DNA from 3 places in the Rhizobium sp. CCGE531 genome. Region 2 is predicted to be linked to each of the others. Evidence: riboswitches for the same ligand, from Rfam matches in the RefSeq annotation. Region 2 holds a riboswitch; each other region holds the start of a gene.

Region 1 (9,826 bases), on a different replicon from region 2:
GTTGCCGTTCGCCGCCGGAGAGCGTTCCCGGCTTGCGCTTCTCGAAACCGGGCAGGCCGACGCGCGCCAAGGCCCCCGAGACCCTTTGCCGGTCCTGTGCCGAAAGCCTCAATGATGGGTTGATGCCAAGGCCGACATTGGTGAAGAGATCGAGATGGGCAAAGAGGTTGTTGTCCTGAAAGACCAGCGACACCGGTCGTTCGGCGGGATGCAGGCCGGTCACGTCCTGTCCGGCGAGCAGAATGCGGCCGCGATCGGGCTGTTCGAACCCGGCCACTAAATTGAGGAAGGTCGACTTTCCAGATCCCGACGGCCCGGCAATGGCGATGATCTTGCCCTGCGGCAACGTGCAGTCGAACCGAAAGTCATGCGTGCCGAGGCGCAGCTCGACGCCGGCCATGGCGATGCCCTGTTCCTTCATGTCGTGGCCGTCAGTCATTTCCCCTGCTTTCATGATCGCGCGTGCCTTGGCCGGCCGTGCCGGCGATGGTCAAAAGAAGGCACACCAGGCCGAGGATCAAGGCATATCCATCGGCGTCGTTCGTGCGGTAGCTGCCGAGCTTGCTGTAGACCAGCCAGGGCAGGGTCATGAGGCTATCCGAGCCGAAGAGGGCGACAGCGCCGAGATCACCAAGCGACAGCGCCATGGCGAAGGAGAGCGCGGTGAAGAACGGCTTGCGCAGACCCGGCCAATCGATCAGCCGAAGGCGGGCCATGCCGTGAAGGCCGAGGCTCGCCGCCAGCCGTTCGGTGCGGCTGACATGGATTGCATAGGCCGGCTCGACGACGCGAATGACGAAGGGCAGCGCCATCAGCGCATTGATAACAACGATGAGGATGGCGGCGAAGCGGCTGGGATCGCCTAATGGTCTCAGCGCCAGAAACCAGCCGGTTGCCAGCACGATCGGTGGGACGAGCAGAATAAGGGACGAGCTTGCGCTCAACGTGAGCGCTAGGCCGCACAGGCTGACGGTCTTGCGGCGATCCGCCGATATCACCGATCGGGCGCGAATGATGGCAAAGGATATCAAGACTGCCAGAAGGCCGGCGGCGAGCGCAATCGCCAGGCTCGTAACGGCCGCCTGCAGAAAGATCGGCTGGCCGGCGAGTTTCAGAAGGTTCGCCTCGAGCCCGGTCACCACGATGGAAGCGAGCGGCAGGCCGAGAAAGAGTGTGGCGGCAGACAGCAGAAGAGCGTCGATCCATCGGGCAGTCGTCCCTTGCCCATCGATGCGGTGGAGCGCGCGGCCGCTGGTCAGTCCGTGGTCGTCAGGCGCGCGAAACAGCGTCATGGCGCCGAGGATGAGGAGAGTGACGGCGATCTGCAGCAGCGACAGCATCACGGCGCGGCCGGGATCGAAATCGAAGCGGAGCGCCTGATAGATCGCTACCTCCAGCGTCGTTGCGGCCGGGCCGCCGCCGAGGATCAGGACCAGGGTGAAGCTGGTGGCGCAGAGCATGAAGATCAGGCCGGCGATGCCCGGAATGAGGCCTCGCAGGATGGGCCATTCGATGAAGCGAAAGACCGAGGCGGGCCGCATGCCGAGACCGCCGGCCACAAGCCAATATTCCGCCGGAACGCGCTCCAGCCCGGCCAGCATCAGCCGGCAGGCGAGCGGCATGTTGAAGAAGACATGCGCGAGCAAAATGCCGGCAAGGCCATAGATGCTGACGGGCTGCGACAGGCCGAGCGCTGCAAGCGCCTGATTGAACAATCCCTGCCGGCCCCATATGCCGAGCAGGCCGAGCGCGCCGATCAGCACGGGCAAGCCCATCGGCACGGCCATCAGCCGGAGCAGCCATAGCCGGCCGGGAAAGCGCGGCTGGCGCGCCAGGGCGCGGGCGACCGGTATGGCGAGCACTACGGAGAGCAGCGTCGAAAGCACCGCCTGCAGCAGCGTGAAGCGCAGGACGCCCAGCAGATAGGGGTCGCTCAGCGTGGTGTCGCCGCCGGATTCGATGCCGGCGGCCAAGAGGACGAGGACGGCGACCCCGACGAAGAGCACAATGCCGGCGAGGCTGAGCGCCCCGCCGGAAATGGCGCGTCTTCGTTCGGGTGCCGCGAGCATGGTCAGGGCGTCAATTGCCGCTGGTGGCTGCCAGCCATTCGTCGATCCAGGCCTTGCGGTTCTTGTCGACGTCGGCGGGGCTCATCAGGAAAGTCTTCGACGGCACGACGAGCTTGCTGAAGGCATCCGGCAGCGGCTCCGAGGTAGCAGAGACCGGCATCATCCAATTGCTTGTCGGGATGATGTCCTGGAAGCCTGAGGAGATCATGAACTTCAGGAAGTCGCGGGCGAGCTCCTTGTTCGGCGAGGACTTGATGAGGCCGGCGACTTCGATCTGGATGTAATGTCCCTCGGAGAAGGCGGCGGCCTGGTAGCGGTCGGTCTTGTCCTCGATCATGTGATAGGCCGGCGACGTCGTGTAGGAGAGCACCATCGGCGCTTCGCCCTTGGTAAAGAGGTCGTAGGCTTCCGACCAGCCGGGGGTGACGGTCAGGATACGGCCCTTGAGCTTCGCCCAGGCATCGGCTGATTTGTCGCCATAGATCGACTTGACCCAGAGCAGCAGGCCGAGGCCAGGCGTCGAGGTGCGCGGATCCTCGATGACGATCTTCTGCGAGGGATCGCCCTCGATCAGATCCTTCATGCTCTTCGGCGGGTTCTTGACCGTCTGGCTGTCGTAGATCACGGCGAAATGGCCGTAGTCGTAGGGCACGAAGACGTCATCCTTGAAATCGCCGGGGAGCTTGAGGGCCGAGGTGTCGACGCCGCTTTTATCGAAGAGGCCGGTATCCTTGGCTTCGTCGACGAGATTGGTGTCGAGGCCGAGAACGATATCGGCCTTGGTGCCCGCACCTTCCAGCTTCAGGCGGGACAGAAGGGCGACGCCATCGGTGACGCTGACATAATTGACCGTGCAGCCGCAGGTCTTTTCGAAGGCGGCCTTGACCTTGGCGCCCGGACCCCAATCGGCGGTGAAGCTCTCATAGGTGTAGATGGTCAGGGTCTTGTCGGCCGCCTCGGCGGTCTGGGCAGCAAAAAACGTTGCGCCGGCGGCAAGGGCCAGTCCGGCGAAGTATGACAATAGCGATCGGTTTTGCACGACAGCGCCTCCTCCTAGAGCCGGATGATTTTAGGTCTATCGACCTAAAATCTGAATCCGCTCTAAAATCAAATAATTAGAGCATGATGTCGCCCGAAAACCGTTTACACTTTTCGGCACCATGCTCTGGGTTTCGTCTTGAAGGGGAAAGGGCGCTATGATTTCGTCACGCGTCTAATCCCTCCGCCGGTGTTAGCCGGATCAGGTTCCGCGGGTTGGCCGGTGAAGCCTCTCAGCCAGATGTCCGGAAGGACATGAGGCACCCCGTTAGAGCGTCGGCAGATTTAGCCCTGTGACGAAGGGATGACAAGGGAAATGATTCCCTTGTCGATTGCAGGCCGGATGACCTTACTCGGCGGCCTGAGCGGCGGCGGTGCTTTCGAATTTCTTCACAGCACCGGGTAGCTGCACGTTCTTCAGCGTCAGCGCGGTCAGAAGGCCGATGAGGCAGATGCCCGCAGCCGTCATGAACAGCGGGCTGAAGGCGCTTGCATAGGCATTGGCGACGGCCTCGCGGGTCGCCTCGGGCAATGCGGCCATCATCTTCGGCGTCAGCTGCTCGATGTCGGATACGCCCGCGATGGAGACGCCGACATTGCCGAGCTTGGCGGCGATAATGGCGCCATAGATGGAGATGGCGATCGAGGCGCCGCCCATGCGCGAGAGCGTGACGGCGCCGGTCGCCGCGCCGACGTCACGGGCTGCTGCCGCGTTCTGCACGCCGATGACGGGAACCTGCTGCGCAAGGCCGATGCCGATGCCATGCAGCAGCATCAGTCCGCCGATGAAGACGATGGGCGTGCCCGCATGGACGAAGGCGAGCGAGCCAAATGCGATGGCGCTGCAGGCAGCACTCGCGATGGCAAAGGGCTTGTAGCGCCCTCTGGCCGCAATCAGCCTGCCTGCTGACAACGAGCCGCAGACGATGCCGCCGGTCAGGAGAATGAACAGCAGGCCGGCCATCGAGGGCGAAAGGCCCGTCGTCGTCTGCAGGAAGAGCGCGAAATAATTGACCATGCCGATGGCAACGGCGCCGCTGGTGATCGAGATGATCAGCAGGAGGCCGAATGTCGGGTTGCGGAACAGCGACATCGGCACGATCGGCTCGGGCGCGCGGCGCTCGATGAAAACCCAGGCGATGGCGCAGATCACGCCCAAGGCAATGATGCCGAGGCATTGCGGCGACAACAGCGATCCGAAGAGTTCGCTGCCGTCGGCGGCAAGCACGATGCTCGTCGTCGTCAGCGCAAGGAGGATTGCGCCGGCATAATCGATCTTCGGGCGGCGGGCCGGCTTGCGGTAGGGGAGCATGGTGGCAAGGCCGGCCAGCACGATAAAGCCGATCGGCACATTGACGAGGAAGATGGAGCGCCAGCCGAAGAGATCGCTCATCGTGCCGCCGAGAACGGGGCCGATGGCGCCGGAGGCCATCAGCACGAGGCTGGAATAGCTCTGGTAGCGGGCGCGCTCGCGCGGCTCGAACAGGTCGGCGTTGACGGCGAAGATCGACACGAGGATGCCGCCGCCGCCGAGGCCCTGAAGGACGCGGGCGGCGATCAGCGTGTTCATCGAAACGGCAAGGCCGCAGACGGCGGAGCCGATCGTGAAGATCGCGATCGCCGTCATCATCACATATTTGCGGCCGAAGAGATCGCCGAGCTTGCCGTAAACGGGCATGACGGCGGAGAGGGAGAGAAGATAGGCCGATCCGATCCAGCCGAAGCGTTCCAAATGCCCGAATTCGCCGACGATCGTCGGAAGCGCCGTCGAGACGATCTGGTTGTCGAGCGTTGCCATAAACATGGCAGTCATCAGAAACAGGAAGAGTATAAGCCGCCGTCTGTGATCCGCGACGAGCGGCGCGAAGGTTGTTTGCATGTCCATGGGGCAGGAAATCCGAGCTTGGCCGAAACGCTGCGCGGTCGATCGAATGCGCGGCACGCCCCGGTTTTCATACCTGATACATATGTGCCAATAGCATATAAATGTCAATGACATGTGAATGCTGTTTGCATGTTTTATTTCTTGTCCGCCTCTGGTATGGTGGAAAGATGACATCTGCGACGAATACACGTGAAGTTGAAGCTCAGGCCCTGACCGACGACGAGAATCTCCTGCGCATCGGCCATGCGATGACGCGCATGCGGCTGCTGACAGGTCGCCGCATGATCGGCAGGCTCGCCATTGAGAGCGTTGCGCCGGGGCTCGAGCTTTCGCATCTCGACGTGCTCGATGTTGTGCGGCGGGCGGAGACGACAGGCGAGGTCACCGTCGGCACCATCGCCGAGATGCTGCGCATCGATCCTTCGCGGGCGAGCCGCATCGTTGCCGACATGGTGACGCGCGGCGTGTTGCGGCGCAAGGCATCGCAGGCGGATGCGCGGCGCATCGTCGTGATACTGACCGCGCTCGGGCAGAAATTGCTGTCGGAGATCCAGGCGCAGAAATATTCCGTCATCGGCAGCATCTTCGCCGACTGGACGCCGGAGGAGATCGAGAGCTTCTCGCTGCTGTTCGATCGCTATGTCAGCGGCTACGAGCAGGTTTTCCAGGCGCGCCTCAAGGAAACGGACGACTGAACCGCCGTCGTGGCCGTTCTTGCCCATGCTGCTCTTCCCTAGGGATATGACTTTGCGCTATGGGCATGCCTCATGAGCCAGTCCACCACCTTCACCATCCTGCTCGGCGGCGAACTCCGCCTGACCGAGCGGTTGCGCGCCGCCATTTCCGGCAGCCGTTTCATCGCAGCCGATGGCGGAATGCGCCATGCGATCGCGCTCGGGGTGGAGCCTGAGCTGTGGGTCGGGGATTTCGATTCCACGCCCGCCGATTTGCAAGCTGCGTTTGCCAATGTGCCCAAGCAGCCCTATCCGGCGGCGAAGGCTGCGACCGACGGCGAGATTGCCGTCTCGGAAGCGATCGATCGCGGTGCCGTCAGGCTGATTCTCGCGGGCGCCATGGGCGGCGAACGCTCCGATCATGCCATCCAGCACCTGCTCTATGGCATCCGCCTGGCCGAGAAAGGCTTCGATGTCCTGCTGACCTCCGGTGACGAGGAGGCGGTGCCGCTGCCGCCGGGCGACCTCACACTGGCGCTGCCGGCTGGCTCGCTGTTTTCGGTTCTCGGTTTCAGCGATCTGACGGGCCTTTTCATCGATAATGCCCGCTATCCCCTGCGTGATTTCCATTTGCCCTTCGGCGCATCGCGCACCATTTCCAACGTGGCGGAAGGTGACGTGCGCTTTTCGCTCGGCAGCGGCAGGGCGATCGTTCTTGCCCGCCCTTATGATCTCAGCGGAGTCTGATCTTGGCCCCTCCCATTCTGAAACTCGACGACATCTTCCTGAGCTTTGGCGGCGCGCCACTGCTCGCCGGTGCCGCGCTGCAGGTGGAGCCGGGCGACAAGATCTGCCTTGTCGGCCGCAACGGTTCGGGCAAGTCGACACTGCTGAAGATCGCCGCCGGCTTGGTCGAAGCGCAGTCCGGCGAGGTGTTCCGCCATCCGTCTTCGACCGTGCGTTACCTCGAACAGGCCCCGGATTTTGCCGGTTACAAGACGGTTGCCGCCTATGCCGAAGCCGGTCTCGGACCGGGCGATGATCCCTATCGCGTCACCTATCTCCTCTCGCATCTCGGCCTGACTGGCGAAGAGGATCCGAACAATCTTTCGGGTGGCGAGGCGCGCCGCGCAGCTCTGGCGCGCGTTCTGGCGCCGGAACCGGATATCCTGCTGCTCGACGAGCCGACGAACCATCTGGACCTGCCGACCATCGAATGGCTGGAAGGTGAATTGCAGAAGAGCCGCAGCGCGCTCGTGCTGATCTCGCACGACCGTCGGTTCCTGGAAAAAGTCTCGACCGCGACCGTCTGGCTCGATCGCGGCACCTCGCGCCGGCTGGACAGGGGATTTGCCCATTTCGAAGCCTGGCGGGATCAGGTGCTCGAGGCGGAGGAATTGGAGCAGCACAAGCTCGGCAAGCAGATCGAGCGCGAGGAGCACTGGCTGCGCTACGGCGTAACGGCGCGGCGCAAGCGCAACATGCGCCGCCTCGGCGAATTGCAGGACATGCGTTCGCGCCATCGCGGCCATAGGGGCGCTCTGGGCACGGTGCAGGCGGCTGCCTCCGATGCGCAGGAGAGCGGCAAGCTGGTGATCGAGGCGGACAAGATCACCAAGACCTATGGCGATCGATCGATCGTCGCGCCGTTCTCGATCCGCGTGCATCGCGGCGATTGCATCGGTCTCGTCGGCCCGAACGGGGCCGGCAAGACCACGCTCCTGAAGATGCTGACCGGCCAGCTCGAGCCGGACAGCGGCACGGTGAAGCTCGGCACCAATCTGGAGATCGCGACGCTCGACCAGAAGCGCGAAGAGCTCAATTTGGAAGAGACGCTCGCCAACTACCTGACCGACGGTCGCGGCGAGAACCTGCTCGTCAATGGCGAGCAGCGGCATGTCACCGGCTACATGAAGGAGTTCCTGTTCCAGCCGGAGCAGGCGCGCACGCCGATCAGGAACCTCTCCGGCGGCGAGCGCGCCCGGCTGATGCTGGCGCGCATCCTGTCGCGGCCGACCAATCTCCTGATCCTCGACGAACCGACGAACGACCTCGACATCGAGACGCTCGACCTGCTGCAGGAAATCGTTTCCGGTTTTTCCGGCACTGTCATCCTCGTCAGCCACGACCGCGATTTCCTCGATCGCACCGTGACCTCGACGATCGCGCCCGCCAATCCGGAAGAGCCGGACGGGCGCTGGATCGAATATGCCGGCGGCTATTCCGACATGCTGGCCCAGCGCAAGGGCGCGATCGAAGAGCGCAAGCGGGCGGAAAAGGCGGCCGAGAAGCCGAAATCGGCGGAAACTGCGCCATCCGCCGCCGATGCCTCGAAAGGCAAGGCCAAGCTGTCCTACAAGCAGAAATTCGCGCTGGAAAACCTGCCGAAGGACATGGTCAAGGCGGAAGCGGAAATCGCTGCCCGCGAGCAGAAGATGGCCGATCCGAACCTCTTTTCCAAGGATCCCGCAACCTTCAACCGCCTTGCGGCGGAGATGGAAAAACTGCGGGAACGCCTGATCGGTATGGAGGAGGAGTGGCTCGAGCTCGAAATGCTGCGCGAGGAGCTGGAGGGCTGATCACCTCGGCCAGCTCATCTTATGGGCGTCCTTCGACATAATAAAAACAAACGGTTGCGTTTGGTCGCGGCCGCTTCATTCCCTGTTGTCCAATTCGATAAACCGTTTATACATTAACGCGTGACGCCGGCCGCAAGGGCTGGATGATACCCGGGCCCACGCGGCCCGTGGCGCATGTTGGGAAAGTCCGAAGAGACCTGATTGGATTGCGCCTGATGGCGACGGGTTCTTCGCGGAAAGTTGCAGACAAATTTTGTGAGCGCTTACCGTGATAACGGCGCCTCTTGCCGTATGCGGTTTTTCGAGGGGGGCTTCATGCCGATGCTGCCGCGTGTCGTTTTATTCAGCTGTGTTCTTGCCGTTTTCTCAGGCGCCCAGGCGCTGGCACAGGGTGCGCCGCCGGCCCCGCCGGTGACGGTCGCCAAGCCTATCGTTCGCGATGTCGTCGACAGCGACGAGTTCATCGGGCGCTTCCAAGCGGTCGATGAAGTTTCCGTGCGCTCGCGGGTGGGCGGCTATCTGCAGGAAGTGCATTTCCAGGATGGCACCATGGTTAAGCAGGGCGACCTGCTTTTCGTCATCGACCAGCGGCCGTTCATTACGACGCTGAACGAATCCACGGCGTCGCTGGAGGTGGCGAAATCGTCGCTGACGCTCGCTGACGCGCAATTCAAGCGGACGGAATCCCTGTCGACGACGGGTAGCCAGTCGGCATCCACGCTGGATGATCGCCGACGCGACCTTCTCTCTGCGCAGGCGAATGTGCGCGGCGCGCAGGCAGCCGTCGACCGTGCCAATCTTGACATGGATTTCACCAAGATCACCGCGCCGCTCAGCGGCCGGATCGACCGGCGGCTGATTTCGGTCGGCAACCTCGTGCAGGCCGACCAGACTGTGCTGACGACCATCGTCTCGCTCGATCCCATCGATTTCTATTTCGATGTCGACGAACGCCGGCTGCTTTCCTACGCCGATGAGGCTCGCAAGAACGGCAGCGCCCTGCAGCAGGGTGGCGGCGGGCTCGACGTGACCGTGACGATTGCCGATCAGCGGCAGAAGCCGTTCAAGGGCAAGCTCGATTTCGCCGAAAACCGCGTCGACAACGAGACGGGCACGATCCGCGTCCGCGCCAGATTCCCGAATCCCGATCTTACCCTTCAGCCCGGTCTCTTCGGACGTGTTCAGGTGCAGGGTTCCAACAGCTATAAGGCGATCCTGGTTCCCGATGAAGCCATCGGCTCGGACCAGAACCAGCGCGTCGTCTATGTCGCGGATACCGCCGGCAATATTACGCCGAAATCGGTGCGCCTCGGGCCGAAGCTCTACGGCTATCGCGTCATCCGTGACGGCATGACCGGCGACGAGACGATCGTCGTCAATGGGCTGATGCGCATCCGGCCCGGCGTCAAGGTGACGCCGCAGCTGATCGAGCTGCCGCAGCAGGCGACGAATGACGAGCCGCCGGCTCAGGCCGATATACAGGGGACGAACCAATGAGGTTTTCCCATTTCTTCGTCGATCGGCCGATTTTCGCATCGGTTCTATCCATCGTGCTGCTGATCGTCGGCGGCATCGCCTATT
Region 2 (9,826 bases):
CGGGCAGCCCCCGTACAGTCGACAACGTCAGAAAACTGGCCGTCATCCGAGATCTGATCGACAAAGGTCACGCCCGTTGCTGAGAGAGCGTCTCTCAATGACTGTAAGACGTCACGAGGATTGACGTGTGCTTCCTGTGAAAAAAACAGGCCATGCTTGAAGCGACCGGCAAGCGAGGGCTCAAGGCTGGCGATCTCGCCTTCCTCTATCAAGCGATAGCCAGTCGTGCGGTTGGCGAACCGCTTCAGCTCGTGCTGATCGCGGTTTGGCGCGACGACGAGCGTTCCATTGCGGACGACCTTGCCGGGCAGAATCGCTTCCCAGCGATCGGCGGAATCGCGGCCTCGTTCCAGCACGGCTTCATCCGCACTTTCCCGTTCACACCATGGCGCCAGCATGCCGCCGGCGAGCCATGAGGCGGCCCGACTGAAATTCTGACGGGGCTCGACAACCGTGACTTCGGCGCCGCGAGCATGCAATTCGTGCGCGACGGTGAGGCCGGCAATGCCGGCCCCTTTGACGAGGACACGCATGTCACTCGGCCGGATGCGCTGTGGTGTCGATCGGCATATAGAGATCGCCGCCCTCCCGGTATTTCGCCGCCATCGCTTCCAAGCCTTCCTTCTGCGCCTCGGCGCGGATGTCGTGCGAAATCCGCATCGAGCAGAATTTCGGGCCGCACATCGAGCAGAAGTGCGCCACCTTGTGGGCTTCCTTCGGCAAGGTCTCGTCATGGAAGCTGCGGGCGGTATCGGGGTCGAGCGACAGGTTGAACTGGTCCTCCCAGCGGAATTCGAAGCGGGCGCGCGACAATGCGTCGTCGCGCACTTGCGCGGCTGGATGACCTTTGGCGAGATCCGCCGCATGGGCGGCGATTTTGTAGGTGATGACGCCGGTCTTGACGTCGTTGCGGTCGGGCAGGCCGAGATGTTCCTTCGGGGTTACGTAGCATAGCATCGCCGTGCCGAACCAGCCGATCATGGCGGCGCCGATCCCCGAGGTGATGTGATCGTAGCCCGGCGCGATATCCGTTGTCAGCGGCCCGAGTGTGTAGAAGGGCGCCTCGCCGCAGACGGCAAGCTGCTTGTCCATGTTCTCCTTGATCTTGTGCATCGGCACATGGCCAGGACCTTCGATCATCACCTGGCAATCCTTGGCCCAAGCAATCTTCGTCAGTTCGCCGAGCGTCTCGAGTTCGGCAAACTGCGCGGCGTCGTTGGCATCGGCGATCGAGCCGGGGCGTAGGCCGTCGCCGAGAGAGAAGGAGACATCATAGGCCCGGCAGATGTCGCAGATCTCCTCGAAATGCTCGTAAAGGAAGCTCTCGCGGTGATGATGGAGACACCACTTGGCCATGATCGAGCCGCCGCGCGAGACGATGCCGGTGACGCGATTGACGGTGAGCGGGATGTAATGCAGCCGCACCCCGGCATGGATGGTGAAATAGTCGACGCCCTGCTCCGCCTGTTCGATCAGGGTGTCGCGATAGACCTCCCAGGTGAGGTTCTCGGCAATGCCCTCGACCTTCTCCAGCGCCTGATAGAGCGGGACGGTGCCGATCGGCAGCGGAGAGTTGCGGATGATCCATTCGCGGATGTTGTGGATATTGCGGCCGGTCGAAAGATCCATGACGGTATCGGCGCCCCAGCGGGCGGCCCAGACCATCTTTTCGACCTCTTCCGCCATGGAGGAGGTGACGGCGGAATTGCCGATATTGGCGTTGATTTTCACCAGGAAGTTCCGGCCGATAATCATCGGTTCGCTTTCCGGATGATTGATATTGGCCGGGATGATCGCGCGGCCGGCCGCCACTTCCTGGCGGACGAATTCGGGCGTCACATGATCCGGGATATGGGCGCCGAAGCTCTCGCCGTCGCGAATCAAGGCTTCGGCTTTCGCCGTGCGGCCGAGATTCTCACGTATGGCGATGAATTCCATTTCCGACGTGATGATGCCGGCCCGTGCATAGGCAAGCTGCGTGACGGCCTTGCCGTCCTTTGCCCGCAGCGGCTGGCGCTTGGCCGGAAATTCCGGCGTCAGCCGCTCGCCAGTGACAAAACCATTGTCTTCGGGGCGCACATGGCGGCCCTCATAGGCCTCGACATCGCCGCGGGCGAGCGCCCAGTCGCGACGGAGCTGCGACAGGCCCTGTTCGATGCGGATATCGGCACCCTCGATGGTATAGGGGCCGGAGGAATCATAGACGACGACGGGCGGCTCGCCCGATGTCGGATGGACGCTGATCTCGCGCATCGGCACGCGGATGTCTGTGTGAATATCTCCCGGAATGTAGATCTTCCGCGACGCCGGCAGCGGGCCTGTCGTGACGGTCGGGGTGAGGTTCTTTGCGGCAATGGTCATGGTTTGAGGCTCCAAGTTGCGGTTGGAGACCCAGTCAATCAGCCGGAATGATGGAAAGACGCCGGCATGGAATCCACCCAGGAATCCGAAAGCCTTCGAGCGCTTGCACCGTCCCTACGCCAGTATGAACTGGATCAGGTCAACGGGTCACTGCGCACGCTAGCAGTATCTCAGCCCTTGCCGGGACCCCCCTGGTGAATGCTGGAAGGCTATGCTCTCCGTTTGGCTCCTGTCAAACCCGGACGATAATCGCATTTTTCCGGAAGGCAGCGTTCGCCGCCTCAGAGATTCTACAATTTAAACGTGTTTTAACGAGTTGCCGGCGTGGCGCCACCTCAATAACGAGGGGCAGTGTTGCCGTTGAAGCGGTGAGGACCGGTGTGGGAGAGCTTGCTGGCGGTATCGAGCCAGATCTTGCACCGAGCGCGCGCCAGCGGTGGCAGAAGGCGAAGTCCTCGCTGAGATAAATGCCCGTCCCTTCCTCGACCATGCATTCGAACAGGGCATATTGGGTGCCTGGCGAGCGCTTGGTGCTCGGATAGGCGTGGATGGCGTTGTAGCGCAGTTCGGGATGGGCGGCGATCATCCTTTCGATGACGGCGCGCTTGATCAAAAGCATGCCTGTGCCCGCATAGATGGCGCTGACGAAATCGCCCTCGCGCTCGGCGCTCTGGCCGACCAACGGTGTTCCGGCATAGTGGAGTGCCGCCGCCGCAAGTGACACCCCATCGCGCGAGTCTACACGGGCAGCGGTGTCCCAGTCATAATCCTTGATCGGATACATGGCGGCGACCACGTCCTTGTCCGCATCCAGCAATCGCATCACCTGATCTGGCTCGAAGCTGATGTCGGCGTCGACGAAGAGCATGTGGGTCGCCGTCGTATCGTTCAGGAAGGACGATACGAGCGTGTTGCGGCTGCGGGTAATCAGCGCGTCATTGCCGAGAAGGGCGAGCGTCAGTTGCACGCCGGCCTGTGCGCCCGTCTGCATCAGGGCAAAGATGGACTGCATATAATCCTTGGTGACGAGGCCGCCGAAGCAGGGTGCCGCTATGAAGATCAGCCGATTCTCATTCATGCGCGATTTTTCCCTTCCAATGGCGCGAGTCGCCGGAATCTAGGAAGATTCATCATTTCTGTGTGTAGCGATTTGTTGAGTTTTGTTTCTGAGCCTTGCCGGAATTCGCAGGCGAGCTCGCAGGCCTTCCGAGGCCCATACGGTGGCTAGGCCTCTTGCCGGCGGTGGATTTGGCCGTCATCTCCAGTCGGGTGCCGACGCCGATCTTGCCTGCGATCGCCGGGCGAAGGACCTGCCTTGGCTTCGTCAGTTGAATTAAGCAACAGCGGTCAAGACTAACGCCAGACTGGAGTCGGTCTCCCCTTCACATAATTGACAAACATACGGGCTGTTTGTAAGTCTGAAGCAGGACAGAAATTGTCTTGCGGTCGAGCGATCGGCCGGATCGGTAGGGGCATTTCAAGACCTTTGCCGCGGGGTCAATCATGGAGGTTCGAGGGGACTCAAGCCAACATTACGTGCGTACTTGCCGGGCTACACGGTCGCGTTTTCGACCGAACCGATCTTCAAGGTGGTTTCCAGCTCAGCGCTCGCGGTAAATTAGAAATGCATATTACAACCAGGAGTTTAATATGAATATCAAGAGCCTTCTTCTCGGCTCCGCTGCTGCGCTGGCAGCAGTTTCCGGTGCCCATGCAGCCGACGCTATCGTTGCTGCTGAGCCGGAGCCGTTGGAATACGTCCGCATCTGCGACGCTTACGGTGCTGGTTACTTCTTCATTCCGGGCACTGAAACCTGCCTCAAGATCGGCGGCCGTGTCCGTACCGAAGGCGAGTGGTACGATGCCTACAACCCGAACAGCAAGAACGGTACGCTGTGGCATACCCGTGCAGAGCTGAGCGTCGACACCGCGACCGACACCGAATACGGCCCGCTGAAGACCAACACGGTCATCCGTTGGGACTGGAGCGACGGCAACTCCACCTCCACGAAGCTGCTGTTCGCCAACATCAGCCTCGGCGGCTTCCTCGTCGGTAAGGCCGACTCGCAGTATAACTCCTACATCGGTTATGCCGGCGACGTCATCAACGACGACGTGATCTATGACGGCCCGTACGAACTCAACCAGCTGACCTACAACTATGATGCCGGCAACGGCTTCACGGCTATGGTCTCGGTGAAGACTCGAACTCCAGCGGCTCTGGCGCTTCCTATGGCGCAAGCTGGTGGTCTGACGACAAGGGCAACCACTACGCTCCTGACGTCGTTGCCGGTGCCGGCTTCAAGTCTGGCGCATGGGGCTTCAAGGTCGTCGGCGGTTACGACTCGATCGTCGAAGAAGGCGCCATCAAGGCTCGTGTCGACGCTGACTTCGGCGTATTCTCGGCCTTCTTGATGGGCGGCTACAACACGGACGGCGACAAGCTGAACAAGTATGCCGGCACCAACCTCGATCGTTCGGCTTGCCCGGTTAATAGCCCGGCGAAGTGCGGCTGGGGGACTGGGCAGTTTGGGGCGGCGTTGGCGTTCCGATCAACGAAAAGCTGAAGTGGAACCTGCAGCTCGCCTACACCGACTCGAAGATTTTCGCCGCTACCACGAACGTCAAGTGGAACCGGTCAAGAACCTGCTCATCGAGCCGGAAGTCTCCTATACCAACTTCGATTCTGTAAACCAGGATCAGTGGGCTGGTATCCTGCGCTTCGAGCGTAGTTTCTAATTTTGAATTACCCGGCCTCGCGCCGGGTATAGAGAAGCCTGATGTTTCCAATCCGTCAGGCTTCTTTCATCGATCGGTTGACCTCCGATCAAAGTAAAGGATCCGGCTTTCCCTCCGGATCCTTTTTTATGTCCGATGCTTTGATTTTGCGCGGCATGCTTTAAGCTGCCGACGTCACTACCTCATGTGCCTGCTCCAGCGGAAACCATGTCTTCAAGACCATCTTGATGAACATCTGCCCGCAGGGCACGAGCTGGAAATTGCCCCTGTCGAGCGTCCATTCGGTGATCAGTCCGCCGATGACGGCCGTCAGTGCCGAGGCGGCCGTATCCGGCGTCCAGGGCGCTGGCAGCCTCGTCTTCTCATTCATCAGGGTGAATATGCGTTCGAAGTGTTCGTGCATATCGTGCCGGAAGGAGCTGGCGCGGTTTGTGGTTCCGTCGCAGAACGCCATGTCGAGATGCATCATCACCTTCAACATGCTTCTCTTGCGCGGATCGCCCTGGACATCGTCGAATATCCCGGCAATCGCCTCCGCCACAAGATCAAGCGGATTTGCCGGAAGCTCCTTCGACATCCGCTCGGCCAATTCCTGAAACGGCTGCTGAGCTTCGTCGCGAATCGCGAACATCAGCCCTTGCTTGTTCTTGAAATGCCAGTGCACGGCCCCCCGCGTCACACCAGCTGCTGCGGCTATCTCCTCGAGGCTGACATTCTCGTAGCCCTTGTCGAGAAACAGAGCCTTTGCAGAGTGCAAGATCTCGCTCCTCGTTTCCGCAGCCTCCTCCTTAGTGCGCCTCATTCGCGTCTCCACGGAAATCAGTTTTCAAGCTGTACCCCTTTTTTTTGGCATTCTTACCCCACCACTGCCGCTTATCGCTGGAACTCCCCATACCAGCAATGCGGCCGAATTATATAATCCCCTAAAATTAGGGAAGGAAATCGTAACAGGAGGCCTTCGTCAAGCGCCTATAAGCCACGCGCAAGTTTCCGCGTGCAATTTCCCCGCGTTGGGAAGTGAAAAGTCGAAAATGTGTGGATGCTAATGTGTGGCCATGGCGGCGATATATTGGCTGACGGAGCCAAATTCGCTCGCCCGGGACACGATGCGCCAATCAAATCGGGGCACAGGCGCGTTTGATCTCCGGCGTTCGCAAGTCCGTCCGTTCATATCGACCATCGACGTCAAGCCGTCGCCTTCGCGCGGCGAAGCCTGGCGATAGTCATGTTCGAATCGCGTACGCGTAAGCCATCGGAGTTCCTCTCAACGCTCGTGTCTGGAGGCCCCAATGACGAGCATTACCTCAGTCTCTTCCAATAACCACTACCAGCATAAGACATCGCGCTCCACATCTTCGAGCGACGACGGTTCCATCTCGTCGCTGCTATCAGGCAGCTCTTCTGGCGATTCTTCCGGCACGAGTTCCTCATCCTCTTCGAACGACTCGTCTCAGCTTGCTTCGGCGCAACAGCTGATCGCGCAGCTGATGAACATCATCCTCAACCTGCAGGCCAATAGCGGCACCGACAGCTCGACCTCGAATTCGGATGGTGATTCGACCGGTTCGACATCGAGCACGGAGCAGGCTTCCGCCACCGGCAGCCAGAATGGCAAGCAGAGCGATATGATCAGCGCCATGGACGCCAATGGCGACGGCAGTATCAGCGAGGCGGAATTTGTCGCTGCTCGGCCGTCTGATGTCAGCCAAGACCAGGCGAAACAACTGTTCGCAAGCTTCGATCAGGCCAATACCGGCTCGCTCAGCGAATCGCAGCTTAAAGATGCCATGCAGGCAGGTCGACAGCCGCCCCCGCCACAGGGCGGCCAGATGAGTGACGACGAACTCTCCACGGCGTTTTCTTCCATGGACGCGGATGGCGACGGCAATGTGAGCCAATCCGAGTTCGTTTCTGCCCGTCCGTCCGATGTCAGCGAAAATCAGGCAACGGCGCTGTTCAAGAGCCTCGATACATCCGGTTCCGGATCGTTGACGCAGAGCCAGTTCGAGCAAGCCATGAAGCCACAGCCGCCGCAGATGCCTGATTTCGGCAGTTTCTACACATTCAATGAGCAAGACCAGACGACGAGCGATCTCCTGACGCTCTGATCGAACCTGAGCTTTCGCATTTGACCCATGCGAAGTGCCGGCAACCCGGACAAGAGACGTTGGGGCCTCCCCGTCCGGGTGAGCCGGCTCTCTTTATATTCGCCCGATGGATAGTTGCCGGACGCGGGAGAAAAATCCGAAAATACTCGATGCGGGATCGACGGAATTCGGCGGATAGGCCGTTCAATCCTTGCGAACCCATGCTTGATGTCGAAGGATGATACGCTGACCGAGATGCTGCGATCTGACGGGAGCCGCTTGCCGGATTTGACGGCCGGGCACAGCTTTTTTGCCGAAAGCCCGAGCCGGGCGGCGCGCCATGCCGGCATCGCGCGAAACAGGAGCGGCGGCGATTGTCGATGAAGTGGGATCGCGCGCCCGGTAGCGGCGATGCGGACGAGGATCTGCTTGGTCGTATCGCCGCTGGTGACGTTCCGGCAATGCGAACGATGGTGGCAAGGCAGCTACCGCGCATCATCGCCGTGGCAACCCGCATGCTCGGCGATGCGAGCGAAGCCGAGGATGTGGCGCAGGAGACGTTTCTGCGCGTCTGGCGGAATGCTGGCGGCTGGCGTCAGCGCAATGCCCGCTTCAGTACCTGGGTGCATCGCGTGGCGATCAACCTTTGCTACGATCGCTTGCGTCGTCGTAAGGATGTTCTTTCCGAGCATCCGCCCGATATCGAATATGAAGGGCCGGCGCCGGACGCGGGTCTGATGAGCGAGGACGATCCGTCCAGGCGTGTGGAGCGGGCGATGCGGATGATCGCGCCCCGGCAGCGCGAGGCGATCATCCTGGTCTATTATCAGGCGCTGTCGAATGCCGAGGCGGCCGAGATCATGGACGTCAGCGTCGACGCACTGGAGAGCTTGCTTGCGCGTGGAAGGCGCTCATTGCAGCTGCTTTTGTTGAAGGAACAAGGCGATGGTTGAGAATATCGCGGGTCCGATGAATGCCGGGCGGTTTGAGGAACTGACCGCTGCCTATGGCGGCGATATCGCCCGGTGGCCGCAGGCCGAGCGCGCCGCCGCGCGGGAATTTGCGAAAGACCCCGCCGTAGCCGGAATTCTTGCGCGCGCAGCCGATCTGGACGCGTTGCTCGATACCTATGTCGTCAGACCGGGCCGTGCGGATCTGGAAGGCCGGATCCTTAAAAGCTTCGCCCGCCGTCTGACGATTAGAAACTGGTTCCGCTTCGGCTCCGCCGGCATCGGCCTTGTCGGTGTCGGCATCGCCGGCGCGCTTGCCGGCAGCATCGCCATTGCCGTGCTGACGCCCAGCCTGACATCCGATATCCCATTCGTCTCCGACGGAACCGCGACCATGTTCGGCGATATCGGGCCGGACGCAGGCATAGTGGACGCGGGCAGAGCGCAGGACAACCAATGACGGATCGCAGTTTTCGAATAGTGGTCATTTCCCTACTGATATTGAATACGTTCCTGATCGGAGCGTTGGCGGGCGGCAGCCTGACGTGGATCCGCAAGACGCAGGCGCGTGCGGGAATGATGCCGCTTGCCGGCGAGCAACTGCCTTCGGCGCAGAAAGAAGCCTTGCGTGCGGCGCTCAACGAGGCGCGCAAGGACAACCGGCAAACCATTCTCGAGGCGCAGCAGGCCAAGGTCGATGCCGCTTCGATTCTTGGCCAGCCGACGCTGGACAAGGAAGCGCTCTCGGCTGCCCTGGCGCGCGCGCGCAATGCCGATATCGGCCTCAGAGCGAAGCTGGAGGAGCGTGCCGTCGATTTCGCCGAAACTCTCTCCTACGACGAACGCCGGGCGCTTGCCGAAAGCCTTGTTCGCCGCAGCGCTCCGAGAGCCGCTGCCACAAAATGATCATACTTGCCAAGCGACGGATCGGAACAAGCCCTGCGTTTAAGGAGCATATCTGATGCAGGAGTTGGCAGGAACATGGCTCAGCAATCGAATGATGTTTATGCCGCGCTCGCCCTTTCCCGATTTGGGCTAGGGGCAGATCATAACGGCACCGCGTCGATCGCTTCGGATCCGCGCGGTGCACTGATGGAGGAAATCACCGAGCGCTTTGTCCCGGTGCCCGTCGGGCCGCAGCTTCAATCCACGGCCGATCTTCTCGTTTCTCTTTACGCGTTCCAGGAGCAGCACAAGGAGGCAAGGCAGCAGGCCGCAACAGCCGCCGCGATGCAGCAGGACAAGCCGGTGCAAGGGCCGCAACAGCCGCCTGCACAGCCATCAGGTGCCATGGCCGCCCAGCCAGGCAATCAGACCCAGCCGGCCAATCAGGCAACGGCGGCCGTGATCGGCAAGGCAGTCGAGAAGCTGGAAAAGCCTCCGGCGCCCTATCTTCCGCAGCAGATTCTGCTGGCCGAAGTGGACGCTCGTTTCAACGGCACCATCCGGCAACCGCTGATCGGTTTCGGCGAGCGGCTTGCCATGTTCTGGGCGAACCATTTCGCGGTTGCCGTTTCGAAGAGCGAGGAGGTTCATATCGTTGCCGGCGCCTTCGAGCGCGAAGCCATCCGGCCGCACGTCTTTGGGCGTTTCGCCGATATGCTGCTCGCTGTCGAGACCCATCCGGCCATGCTCGGCTATCTCGACAACCAGCAATCGATCGGACCTAACTCCAAAGCCAATGCCAAC
Region 3 (9,826 bases), 320 kb from region 2:
GGCAGCTTCATATCGACAATGCGGATACCGGTCATGCCCTTGATCGAGAAGACGCCGCCGATCGCGATCGTCAAAAGTGCCGAGAGATCGGTGCCGATCGCATCCAGCGGAAAGGCGATGTCGATGTCGGCGCGGTGGATCGGGCCATGCCTATCGGCGACTTCCGGCCAGGTCGGACGGTCGGTATCTGGAAGGGGGCGGATCGCAGTAACCCGCGCGGCAACGCGCGCCTTGAGCTCTTCCGTTTCGCCCGGCACGGCGACGAAGGTGCCGGTCGACTGATCGCTGGCGATCTTGCGGGCCATCGCCTCGATGCTGCCTGACGTTTCGATACGGTAGGTGACGGTGATGGTCATAAGCGACTGAATGCTCCTCTCGCCGACGATTTTCGCGTGGCGCAAACTGGTGATCTGGTATAATGAGTATTCCAACTTCTGCAATGATTTTTTTGCCCGGCAATCGATACCACGTTTCGTATGGGCTTCCGTCGCGGCAGCCAAAAATGCATAAGGGAGAAAAGCATTGGGAAAGCGGGGTTCCATGGGCCAGCCTGTCGAACAAATTGTACGTCGAAAGCTGTCCGATGAGGTATTCGACCGGCTGGAGCGGTTGATCACATCGGGAGAACTCAAGCCCGGCGACGAGATGCCGTCCGAACGCGTCCTCATGGAGCGTTTCGGCGTCGGTCGGCCGGCGATCCGCGAAGCCATGCAGGCGCTCGCCAATATGGGGCTGGTGAACATTTCGCATGGCGAGCGCGCCAAGGTGCTCCAGCTCACGGCGAAATCGATCTTCCGGCAAGTCGACCTGACCGCCAAGATCATGCTCTCCCAATCATCCGACTCACTCGAGCATCTGAAGAGCGCGCGCATCTTCTTCGAGCGCGGCATGGCGCGCGAAGCGGCACAGCGCGCTACCGAAAAGGATATCGCAGATCTCAACGACATCATCGAGCATCAGCGCGTATCCTTGGGGGATGCCGAAGAGTTCATTTCGGCCGACATGCAGTTCCACACGCGCATCGCCCAGATATCAGGCAATCCGATTTTCGCCGCCGTCAGCGAGGCCATGCTGGCATGGCTGAAAACCTATCATACGGACATGCTGATCTGGACCGGCAAGGAAAAGTTCACGCTGGTCGAACACGAGGAAATCCTCGCGCGTCTGGCGGAAAACGATGCCGATGGAGCCGAGCAGGCGATGCTCAAGCATCTGGAAAGATCGCGCGCGCTCTATACGAAGTGATCTTGGTCGAAGTGACCTTGGCCTGCATGCCGCAACGGTTGACGGGCGAGGTGGCTTTGTCCTAATTCCTCCCCATTCCTTGTGGAATCTGGCTATATGCAAACGAGGTGTGCGTAATGGGCAATTTCATTCACCGGAACATGGCGCTTTTTCTGGCTCCAGTTCTGACAGCGGCCGCCATAACATTTTATAATCTGGCTTGCCTCATGGTGAGGCACCATCATGCGATGTTGCATAACGTTCACCGCGCGGCCGGCGCCCTGGTCCTTCTCGCCGCATTTTATGCCATCATCCGCTACATGCAGTCGCTGCCGGATGACGAGAGCTAGAAATCCGATAAACTCGGAAATCAAAGCCGGCAATTTCAGATAGCGTTCAGCCTGCGCGGCTATATCCTCGCCCTGTCATAACGCGGAGTTGGCGACGTCCTACAAGACGGTCGCCGGTTTCGTGTCGGAAAACGGTTCCACAGCAAGTTCATCGCACCCTTCGGGTGCCGAGCCCCCCATGAAGAACTGAGGATATCAAAACGTGGCTGATGTTTGTACGCAAGGCGTGGACACGGGCTTTGTTGCCCTGGGCTATGCCAAGATCGCGATCCTGGGTGTCGTGCAGGGATTGACCGAGCTTTTGCCGGTCTCCTCTACTGCCCATATGCGCCTGGTGCCGGCCCTGCTCGGCTGGCAAGATCCAGGTTCGGCCTTTTCGGCTGCTATGCAGCTTGCAGCCCTTGCCGCCATCGTCTCCTATTTCTGGAGCGACGTTCGTTACGTCACCTTCGGATCGCTCGATGCCATCAGGCAGAAGGATTGGCGCTCGCCCGCGATGCGGCTCGCGATCGCCATTGTCGTTGCGACCGTGCCGATCGTCATCGCAGGCCTCTTGCTTTCTAAGTCGTTGAATGCCTGCGGCACCTCGTTGCGCAGCCTCTGGGTGATCGGCATCGCCTGTGTTGTCATGGGCCTGCTTCTGGCGGTGGCGGAACTCTATAGCCGCCACCGGAAGGGTATCGAGCAGATGACGCTGATGGATGCCCTGTTCGTCGGCATCACCCAGGTCGGCGCGCTTATTCCCGGCGTTTCGCGCTCGGGCTCGACGCTGACTGGCGCGTTGTTCCTTGGCCTGAAGCGCGACGAAGCCGCGCGGTTCTCGTTCCTGCTCGGCTTGCCGGCCATTGCGCTTGCCGGCATGAAGGAGCTCTTCGAGCTCTACAAGGCGCATATTCCGATGGAAGCCTGGTCCGTTCTGATCGTCGGCCTCATCGTCGGCAGCATATCCTCCTTCATCACCATATGGGGACTGATGCGCTTTCTGGAGCGTTTCTCGACCTGGCCTTTCGTCATCTACCGTGTCGTGCTCGGCGTCGTCATTCTCTTCGGCGTGCTAACCATGGGATGGGCTTGAGCGGCCTGAATCAATCCGGCTGCCAAGACTTCAATGCTGGCGTTGCCCTCCAGGGCAGCGCCTTTTTCGTTCTGAAGCCATTATCCGAAGACGAGGCCGCATCGGTAGAGACAGGTTTATTTTCTCACTTCTTTTCCGTCTGCCACAGGGCATGGAAATGCTGCACGGGCCCGTGGCCGCTTCCGACCGAAAGCTCGCCCGCGGCTGCAACCGCGGCGGCGAGATAGGCTTTGGCGGCGGCGACGGCTTCGGGGAGTGGCGAGCCCTTGGCGATCTCAGCGGCGACAGCGCTGGAGAGCGTGCAACCCGTTCCATGCGTATTCTTCGTCGGCAGCCGTTCGGCTTCGAACCAGGTCAGGCCGCCGGCGCTTGCCAGCACATCCGGACTTTCCTCACCCTCGAGATGACCGCCCTTGACGAGAACTGCCGAAGGCCCCAGCGCTGCCAGCGCAAGCGCCTGGCGGGCCATGTCCTCGCGACTTCCTGCCTCCGCGTCATGCAACAGCGCCGCAGCCTCGGGCAGGTTCGGCGTGATGACTGTCGCCAGCGGCAAGAGCCGCGTGGTGAGCACGTCGACGGCATCGGCTGCAAGCAAGGCAGCACCTCCCTTGGCGATCATGACGGGATCGAGCACGACGGGCACATCGCGATGTCGCGCCAGAATATCCGCGACGGCATCGGCGATCGCGGCGTTGGCGACCATGCCGATCTTGACGGCATCGACGCGGATATCGGCGAAAATCGCCCGGATCTGGTCTGCCACAAAAGAGGGTGGCACCGGATGGACGCCGGAGACGCCCTGCGTGTTTTGAGCCGTCAATGCCGTCAGGGCGGCCATTCCATAAACGCCGCGGGCAGAGAAGGTCTTCAGGTCAGCCTGGATACCGGCGCCGCCGGACGGGTCCGAGCCGGCGATGGATAGGACATTGCGGATCATGGGGCGGATCATTGGCGGGCCTCCTTGATGGCGTTCGCGATGAGGGCTGTCGCGGCTTGCGGGTCCGATTGGCCGCAGATGGCGGAGACGACCGCAAGGCCGTCCGCGCCGGCCGAGAAAACGTCCGCGGCGTGCTCCGCCTTGAGGCCGCCGATTGCGACTGATGGAACCGGGCAGAGCCTGACGATACGCGTGAGACCATCGAAGCCGATCGGTTGCTTGTGGTCGGGCTTGGTGGGCGTGGCAAAGACCGGGCCGACGCCGGCATAGTCGACGATGCCGGCATCCATGGCGGAAGCAAGGGTTTCCGTTTCCACCGAGAGGCCGAGGATCATGTCCGGCCCGATGAGGCGGCGCGCTTCGGCGGCGTTCATATCCTCCTGCCCGATGTGCAGACCATCCGCGCCGATGGTAATGGCCGCTTCGATATTGTCGTTGACGATCAGCCGGGCATTGGTTCCCTGCAGGATCTGTTTGAGGGCGCGGCCTGTCTCGATCATGACTGCGGTCGGAGCATGCTTGTCGCGCAGCTGTACGATCGTGGCGCCGCCGGCAATGGCGGCACGGGTCGTTTCGATCATGCCGAGGTCGGCACACAGCACGAGATCGAGGACAAGGTAGAGCGAGAGATCGAAGTCCTTCATGCTACCGATATCCTTGCGTCGCGATCCAGCACTTCCGGGGTAAGTGCAGCGAGTGCATCGAGGAAACGCCAGGAGAAGGAGCCTGGACCATCTGCCGCCGCTCCAGCCTGTGCACCGGCGACGGCGAAGACGGCGAGCGCCGCCACGGTCGCGTCGAATGGTTCATCCGGCCTTGCCGCCGCAAAGGCGCCGACAAGGCAGGTCAGCGGGCAGCCGAGTGCGGTTACTTGCGGCATGAATGGCGAACCGCCGGCGATGCGCTTCGCCTTCTGCCCGTCCGTCACGAAATCCGCGACACCGGTGACGGCGACGACACAGCCGTGCTTTTCAGCCAGTTGCCGGGCGGACTCTTCCGCCTGCTCGACGGCGTCGCGGCTATCGACGCCCTGGCCACGGCTCATAACGCCGGCAAGCGCGATGATCTCGGATGCATTGCCGCGAATGATCGTCGGTCGCAGCTCCAGCAATTGCGCGACCGCCTTGCGACGAAATCCAGTTGCATAATGGGCGACGGGATCGAGCACCCAGGGCTTGGCCGCTCCGTTTGCCGACTGCGCCGCCTTCAGCATGCCCGCAAGCCATCCGGCCGAGAGCGTGCCGATAGTGATCGTCAGCGCACCGGAGATGGCGGCAAACTCGCCCGCTTCCTCTTCGGCATGCACCATCGCCGGCGATGCCCCGGCGGCGAGCATCACATTGGCCGCGATGTTCATGGCGACGAAATTGGTGATGCATTGCACCAGAGGCGGGTTCGCCCGTATGGTGCCGAGCAGACTGCCTGCGGTAAGTTGGTCTTGCATATCGCCCCTTTCGGGCGGGCGAGACGCAAAGGGACGACGTGCTGAGCTTAGCGAGGTCCCGAGCGACTCCCTCCGCCAGCATGATCTGGTTCAGGTTCGAAGGGTCCTTCTCAGCCCGCCGGAAAGCGGACGCCCCTGTCTCTCATCTCCCTTCTTTTCGCAGACAAAGACGCCGGTGTCATCAGCAAATCACAAAGGCCTCAGCGGCGAATGGGAATTGGAACCGCCTGATTTCCGGGCGACCAATGCAGTAAATGCATGGGTGCAGTGATCTCTTAGCTCTGCAAAAGGCTGGGGGTTTCGATTATATATTTCTCATCGAAGCGAAGGGAGCGCCAAACACGGCAGCTCAGCTTCGAAAGCCCAAGGAAAGGGGATCATCATGAACGTAGCACGCTCTTTCAATAACTGGCGCAAGTATCGTCAGACGGTCGCCGAACTGGGCCGTATGTCCACGCGCGAACTGCATGATCTGGGTATCGATCGCGGCGAAATCCGCAACGTTGCCCGCGCAGCCATCGCTCGCTAGCGGTCCGTAACGGCTCCTTATAAAGCTGAATTATGCCAGCGCCTGTTCTTCCCGAGCAGGCGCTTTCGTTTTGTCTGGAAGTATCGTTCCACACTTTGATCTCAGCCGTGAGCGGACCAACTCAGCCCGCCGCTTTTCGCATAGCGCATAACTGCCCTGCAAAGAAATGCCTATCAGGTGAGCAAAAATTGGCTATTATCCTTCTTATCGAAGCGATGCATCTCCTCCCGCATCCCTTCGTTTTTGCAGACGTCCTTCTCCTCCTCCCAGGGACGACTGCGGGAACAGCGGCATTCCTCCTCCCGTCCGCTGTTCGGTTCTTGTAAAAAGCCTGCCGCACCTCCTCCCGCGGCAGGCTTTTTCGTTTCAGGCACTATTCAACCGATTTCCGCCTCATTTCGCCGGCCTGCAGCGCCCGTCGGATGCGGTCACTGCCGTTTGCGCCATCTCCGGTCCCGGCCTGTTCGAAAACCGAAGACCTTCTCTCGCAAAAATGAACGGCCGTCACTATGTGCGACGCCTGTAGCGCGCTACATCGAAGACCAACCCCCAACGTGATTCCCCGAAACAGGAGGATGCCCATGACCGGTTCTGCCGAATACACGCCGCCGAAAGTCTGGACCTGGAATAAGGCCAATGGCGGCCAGTTCGCCAATATCAACCGTCCGATCGCCGGGTCGACCCACGAAAAGGAACTGCCTGTGGGGCGCCATCCCCTGCAGCTCTATTCGCTCGGAACGCCGAACGGCGTGAAGGTCACCATCATGCTCGAAGAGCTGCTGGCGCTCGGCCAAAGCGGCGCGGAATATGATGCGTGGTTGATCAAGATCGGCGACGGCGACCAGTTCGGCAGCGGTTTCGTCGACGTCAATCCGAATTCGAAGATCCCGGCCTTGCTGGATCGCAGCGGCCCGAAACCGGTCCGCGTCTTCGAATCGTCATCGATCCTGATGTATCTCGCCGAAAAGTTCGGTGCCTTCCTGCCGACCGAGCAGCCGGCTCGCGCCGAATGCCTGTCCTGGCTGTTCTGGCAGATGGGCAGCGCCCCCTATCTCGGCGGCGGTTTCGGCCATTTCTTTGCCTATGCGCCGACGAAAATCGAATATGCGATTGATCGTTTCGCCATGGAAGTAAAGCGCCAGCTCGACGTGCTCGACCGTCGCCTGGCTGAAAGCGAATATATCGCCGGCAGCGACTACACGATCGCGGATATTGCCATCTGGCCGTGGTATGGCGGCCTCGCCAAGGGCTGGCAGTACGGCGCGGCCGAGTTCCTGCAGGTGCAGGACTACAAGAATGTTCAGCGCTGGGCCGAGCAGGTCTATGCGCGTCCCGCCGTCAAGCGCGGCCGCATGGTCAACCGCATGTCGGGCGATCCGTCCGAGCAGCTGCGTGAGCGCCACGACGCCAGCGACTTCGAGACCAAGACGCAGGACAAGATCGAACCTGCAAGCTGACAGGCAGTTTTGCTATTCATTTCTTCGAACCCGCGGTCTCCGGATCGCGGGTTTTTTATTGGGTTCACCAGCGACGACAGCGAGGCGGCCAAGTCAGCCTCGCTCCATCTTGTCAGGTCTAATGTCCTGCTGCCGAAGGCGTGTCGCCCGGCATAGAACGCAAGGCGCTCCTGCAATGCGTTTTACGTATGACGCAAGAGGAATGCTTCTCCATGCAGCAAGTTGCTGATGATAATGCCCTGGATAACAATGTCATCGCGGGCGTGTCGTCGCAGCAATCGAGTGGGGGGAGAGAGGCGCTTTTAAAGTGCCTGGTTTCGGGCGGTGACGAGCGGCTGGATTGCGATGCGGCCAGCGGCCTCAATATGTATGGTTATGGTCCGGCGCCTCGTCCGGGCGACCTTGCTTTCGGTTCCTCCACGGCGTCGACGATTTCCGCCAGTGCCTTTGCCGAAGTCGACACGTACTACGCCGGTCTGGTCCGCGAAATGGAAACCGGCTCGGCTGCAGCCATCTATGAGCGTGAAATTGGACGAGTGCGCCTGGATCTGCTGCGTCTGCTTGGTCTCAACCGGGTCGCCGGACAACCGCATGTCGACGCGATCCTGGCAACTTCGGGCACGGACATCCATCTCTTTGCTGCCTCGCTTCTGGCGCGCGAGGATGACCGCGCCTTGATGACTGTCACTCTGATGGGCAACGAGACGGGCAGCGGCGTCATGACCGCCTCGGCCGGCCGGCATTTCATGGGCCGCGTCAGCAGCGACCGCGCGGTTGCCAAGGGCGAGGAGCTGCGGCCCGGCGACGCGACACGCAACGCGACCATCGCCGTCCGCAACAAGGACGGTTCCCTTCGTGCCGACAGCGAGGTCGAGGAAGAGTTGCGGGGCCTGATCGAGCTCGGCAGGGTTGCGGGCCTGAGATGCCTGCTGGTCGTGACCGACGTGTCGAAGACCAGCCTTCTCGCGCCGAGCCTGGAAACGGTGTTGCGCCTCAAGGCGCGTTTCGGCGACGCGCTCGACATCATGATCGATGCGTGCCAGTTCCGCCTGGCGGCGGCGACGATCCGCGCCTACCTCGCGCATGGCTTCATGGTGGCACTCACGGGTTCGAAATTCCTTGCCGGACCGATTTTCAGCGGCGCGCTCCTATGCCCGCCACAAATGTCGGAGCGGTTCAAGCATCGCCACCTGCCGGCGGCTCTGGCCGACTATTGCGGCAAGGCCGAATGGCCAAAGGGTTGGGCTGCGCGTGAAACGCTATCCGAGCGCGCCAATTTCGGCCTGCTGCTGCGCTGGAAGGCGGCTTTGTTCGAGCTCCAATCCTTCGTCGCTCTTCCGGAAGAGCAGGTCATTGCCGTTCTCTCTACCTTCGCCGAAGCAATGACCGCCAGGCTTGCCAACGACCCTGCCTTTGCGCTGCTAGAAAGCCGTCCCCTTGATCGGCGCTGCCTATGGGGCGTGCCATCGGTCCGCCACTGGGATGAAATCCCTTCGATCTTTTCGTTCTATCTGCGCGACGCGGGCAATGCAGATGTCTTAAACGCGGCCGAGACCGCGGCGGTCTACAAGGAGCTAGCCATCGAGGAAGATGGGTTCGCCGCCGTGCGCATTGGCCAGCCCGTTCGCTGCGCCGATTTCGGCGAGATGCCGGCCAGCGCCCTTCGCATTTGCCTGAGCGCGCCCTTGGTCGTGCGGGCTTGTGAGAGCGCGGAGGCGCTTGCAAGCGTTATCGATCAGGCCATGCTGGTGCTCGATCGGACGGCGGAGATTGCGGCACGACATGCTTCCATGCCTGCCGTAAGACTTGCAAGCGCCTAGAGGTCGGCGAAATCGCCCCTGACGATGCCGTGGCGCTGAAGCTTGTCGTAGAAAGTCTTCCTCGGAATACCCAGCGCCTCTATCGTCTTGCGCACGTCACCGTTGTTTTGCTGCAGGGTCTCGCGGATGAGTTCTGCCTCGTAGCGCTCGACGCGGGCAGGCAATGAAAGCCCTGCCTCGACCATCGGCGCGTCGACGGATTTCGGCAGGACGGTCGCCTCAAGCCCAAGCACGAAGCGTTCGGCAAAATGCGAGAGTTCGCGAACATTGCCCGGCCAGTCGTGCTGCTGTAGATGGCGGCGCACGGTGGTCGTAATGGCCGGCATCTCGCGCTTGAAGCGGCTGGCGGCGCGTTCGGCGAAATAACCGAAGAGCAGGGGTATGTCGTCGCGCCGTTCCCGCAGCGGCGGAATGGAAAGCGTGACGACATTGAGACGATAATAGAGGTCTTCGCGAAAATCGCCGCGCTGACCCGGGTCGCTGAGATCGACCTTTGCCGCCGCCACGACACGCAGATCGACCGGGCGGACTTCGTTGGTTCCGAGCGGCGACACCTCTCGCATTTCCAGCACGCGCAACATCTGCACCTGGATGGCCGGCGGCATGCTTTCGATCTCGTCGAGGAAAAGCGTACCCCCGCTCGAATGCTCGATGCGGCCGATGCGCTTTTTCTGCGCGCCGGTGAAGGCGCCCGGCTCGTGGCCGAAGAGTTCGCTTTCGATCACGGTTTCGGGCAGGGCGCCGCAATTCAGCGCAACGAAATTACCCTTGGCGCGGCGGCTCCAGCGATGCAGCAGGCTTGCGACCACTTCCTTGCCGCTACCGGTCTCACCCGTCACCAGCACGTCGACATCCGTATCGGCGATCTGCCGCAGCGTGTGGCGCAGGCGCTCGATCGCCGGGGTCTGGCCGATCAGCGGCAGATCGCCCTGGGCCTGCTCCGCCGCCTGCCGCAGCGTGCGGTTCTCCAGAACGAGCCGTCGTTTCTCG

The links. Region 2 has a riboswitch for thiamine pyrophosphate ahead of thiC (phosphomethylpyrimidine synthase ThiC). Riboswitches for the same ligand answer to the same signal wherever they lie in the genome.
Region 1: linked by a shared signal. The riboswitch ahead of thiB (thiamine ABC transporter substrate binding subunit) and the one ahead of thiC (phosphomethylpyrimidine synthase ThiC) in region 2 are both predicted to bind thiamine pyrophosphate.
Region 3: linked by a shared signal. The riboswitch ahead of thiM (hydroxyethylthiazole kinase) and the one ahead of thiC (phosphomethylpyrimidine synthase ThiC) in region 2 are both predicted to bind thiamine pyrophosphate.

The regions. Positions count from the first base shown of each region.
Region 1 is NZ_CP032684.1:3,867,295-3,877,120, reverse strand. Features, by position in the region: gene CCGE531_RS18840 (ATP-binding cassette domain-containing protein) at 1-439, opposite strand, end outside; gene thiP (thiamine/thiamine pyrophosphate ABC transporter permease ThiP) at 432-2,069, opposite strand; gene thiB (thiamine ABC transporter substrate binding subunit) at 2,080-3,072, opposite strand; TPP riboswitch at 3,270-3,385, opposite strand; gene CCGE531_RS18825 (MFS transporter) at 3,457-4,992, opposite strand; gene CCGE531_RS18820 (MarR family transcriptional regulator) at 5,160-5,687, shown strand; gene CCGE531_RS18815 (thiamine diphosphokinase) at 5,760-6,413, shown strand; gene CCGE531_RS18810 (ABC-F family ATP-binding cassette domain-containing protein) at 6,416-8,245, shown strand; gene CCGE531_RS18805 (efflux RND transporter periplasmic adaptor subunit) at 8,567-9,742, shown strand; gene CCGE531_RS18800 (multidrug efflux RND transporter permease subunit) at 9,739-9,826, shown strand, end outside.
Region 2 is NZ_CP032685.1:402,539-412,364, forward strand. Features, by position in the region: gene thiO (glycine oxidase ThiO) at 1-533, opposite strand, end outside; gene thiC (phosphomethylpyrimidine synthase ThiC) at 535-2,361, opposite strand; TPP riboswitch at 2,455-2,564, opposite strand; gene CCGE531_RS21395 (hypothetical protein) at 2,594-3,439, opposite strand; partial or broken gene CCGE531_RS35305 (porin) at 4,012-5,100, shown strand; gene CCGE531_RS21405 (TetR family transcriptional regulator) at 5,261-5,902, opposite strand; gene CCGE531_RS21410 (EF-hand domain-containing protein) at 6,390-7,208, shown strand; partial or broken gene CCGE531_RS21415 (RNA polymerase sigma factor) at 7,541-8,140, shown strand; gene CCGE531_RS21420 (hypothetical protein) at 8,133-8,597, shown strand; gene CCGE531_RS21425 (periplasmic heavy metal sensor) at 8,594-9,043, shown strand; gene CCGE531_RS21430 (DUF1800 family protein) at 9,119-9,826, shown strand, end outside.
Region 3 is NZ_CP032685.1:724,440-734,265, reverse strand. Features, by position in the region: gene oiaX (3-oxo-isoapionate-4-phosphate decarboxylase OiaX) at 1-356, opposite strand, end outside; gene CCGE531_RS22870 (transcriptional regulator NanR) at 541-1,245, shown strand; gene CCGE531_RS22860 (undecaprenyl-diphosphate phosphatase) at 1,777-2,649, shown strand; gene thiD (bifunctional hydroxymethylpyrimidine kinase/phosphomethylpyrimidine kinase) at 2,774-3,586, opposite strand; gene thiE (thiamine phosphate synthase) at 3,595-4,230, opposite strand; gene thiM (hydroxyethylthiazole kinase) at 4,227-5,030, opposite strand; TPP riboswitch at 5,081-5,177, opposite strand; gene CCGE531_RS22840 (DUF1127 domain-containing protein) at 5,413-5,559, shown strand; gene yghU (glutathione-dependent disulfide-bond oxidoreductase) at 6,141-7,016, shown strand; gene CCGE531_RS22830 (hypothetical protein) at 7,229-8,836, shown strand; gene CCGE531_RS22825 (sigma-54 dependent transcriptional regulator) at 8,833-9,826, opposite strand, start outside.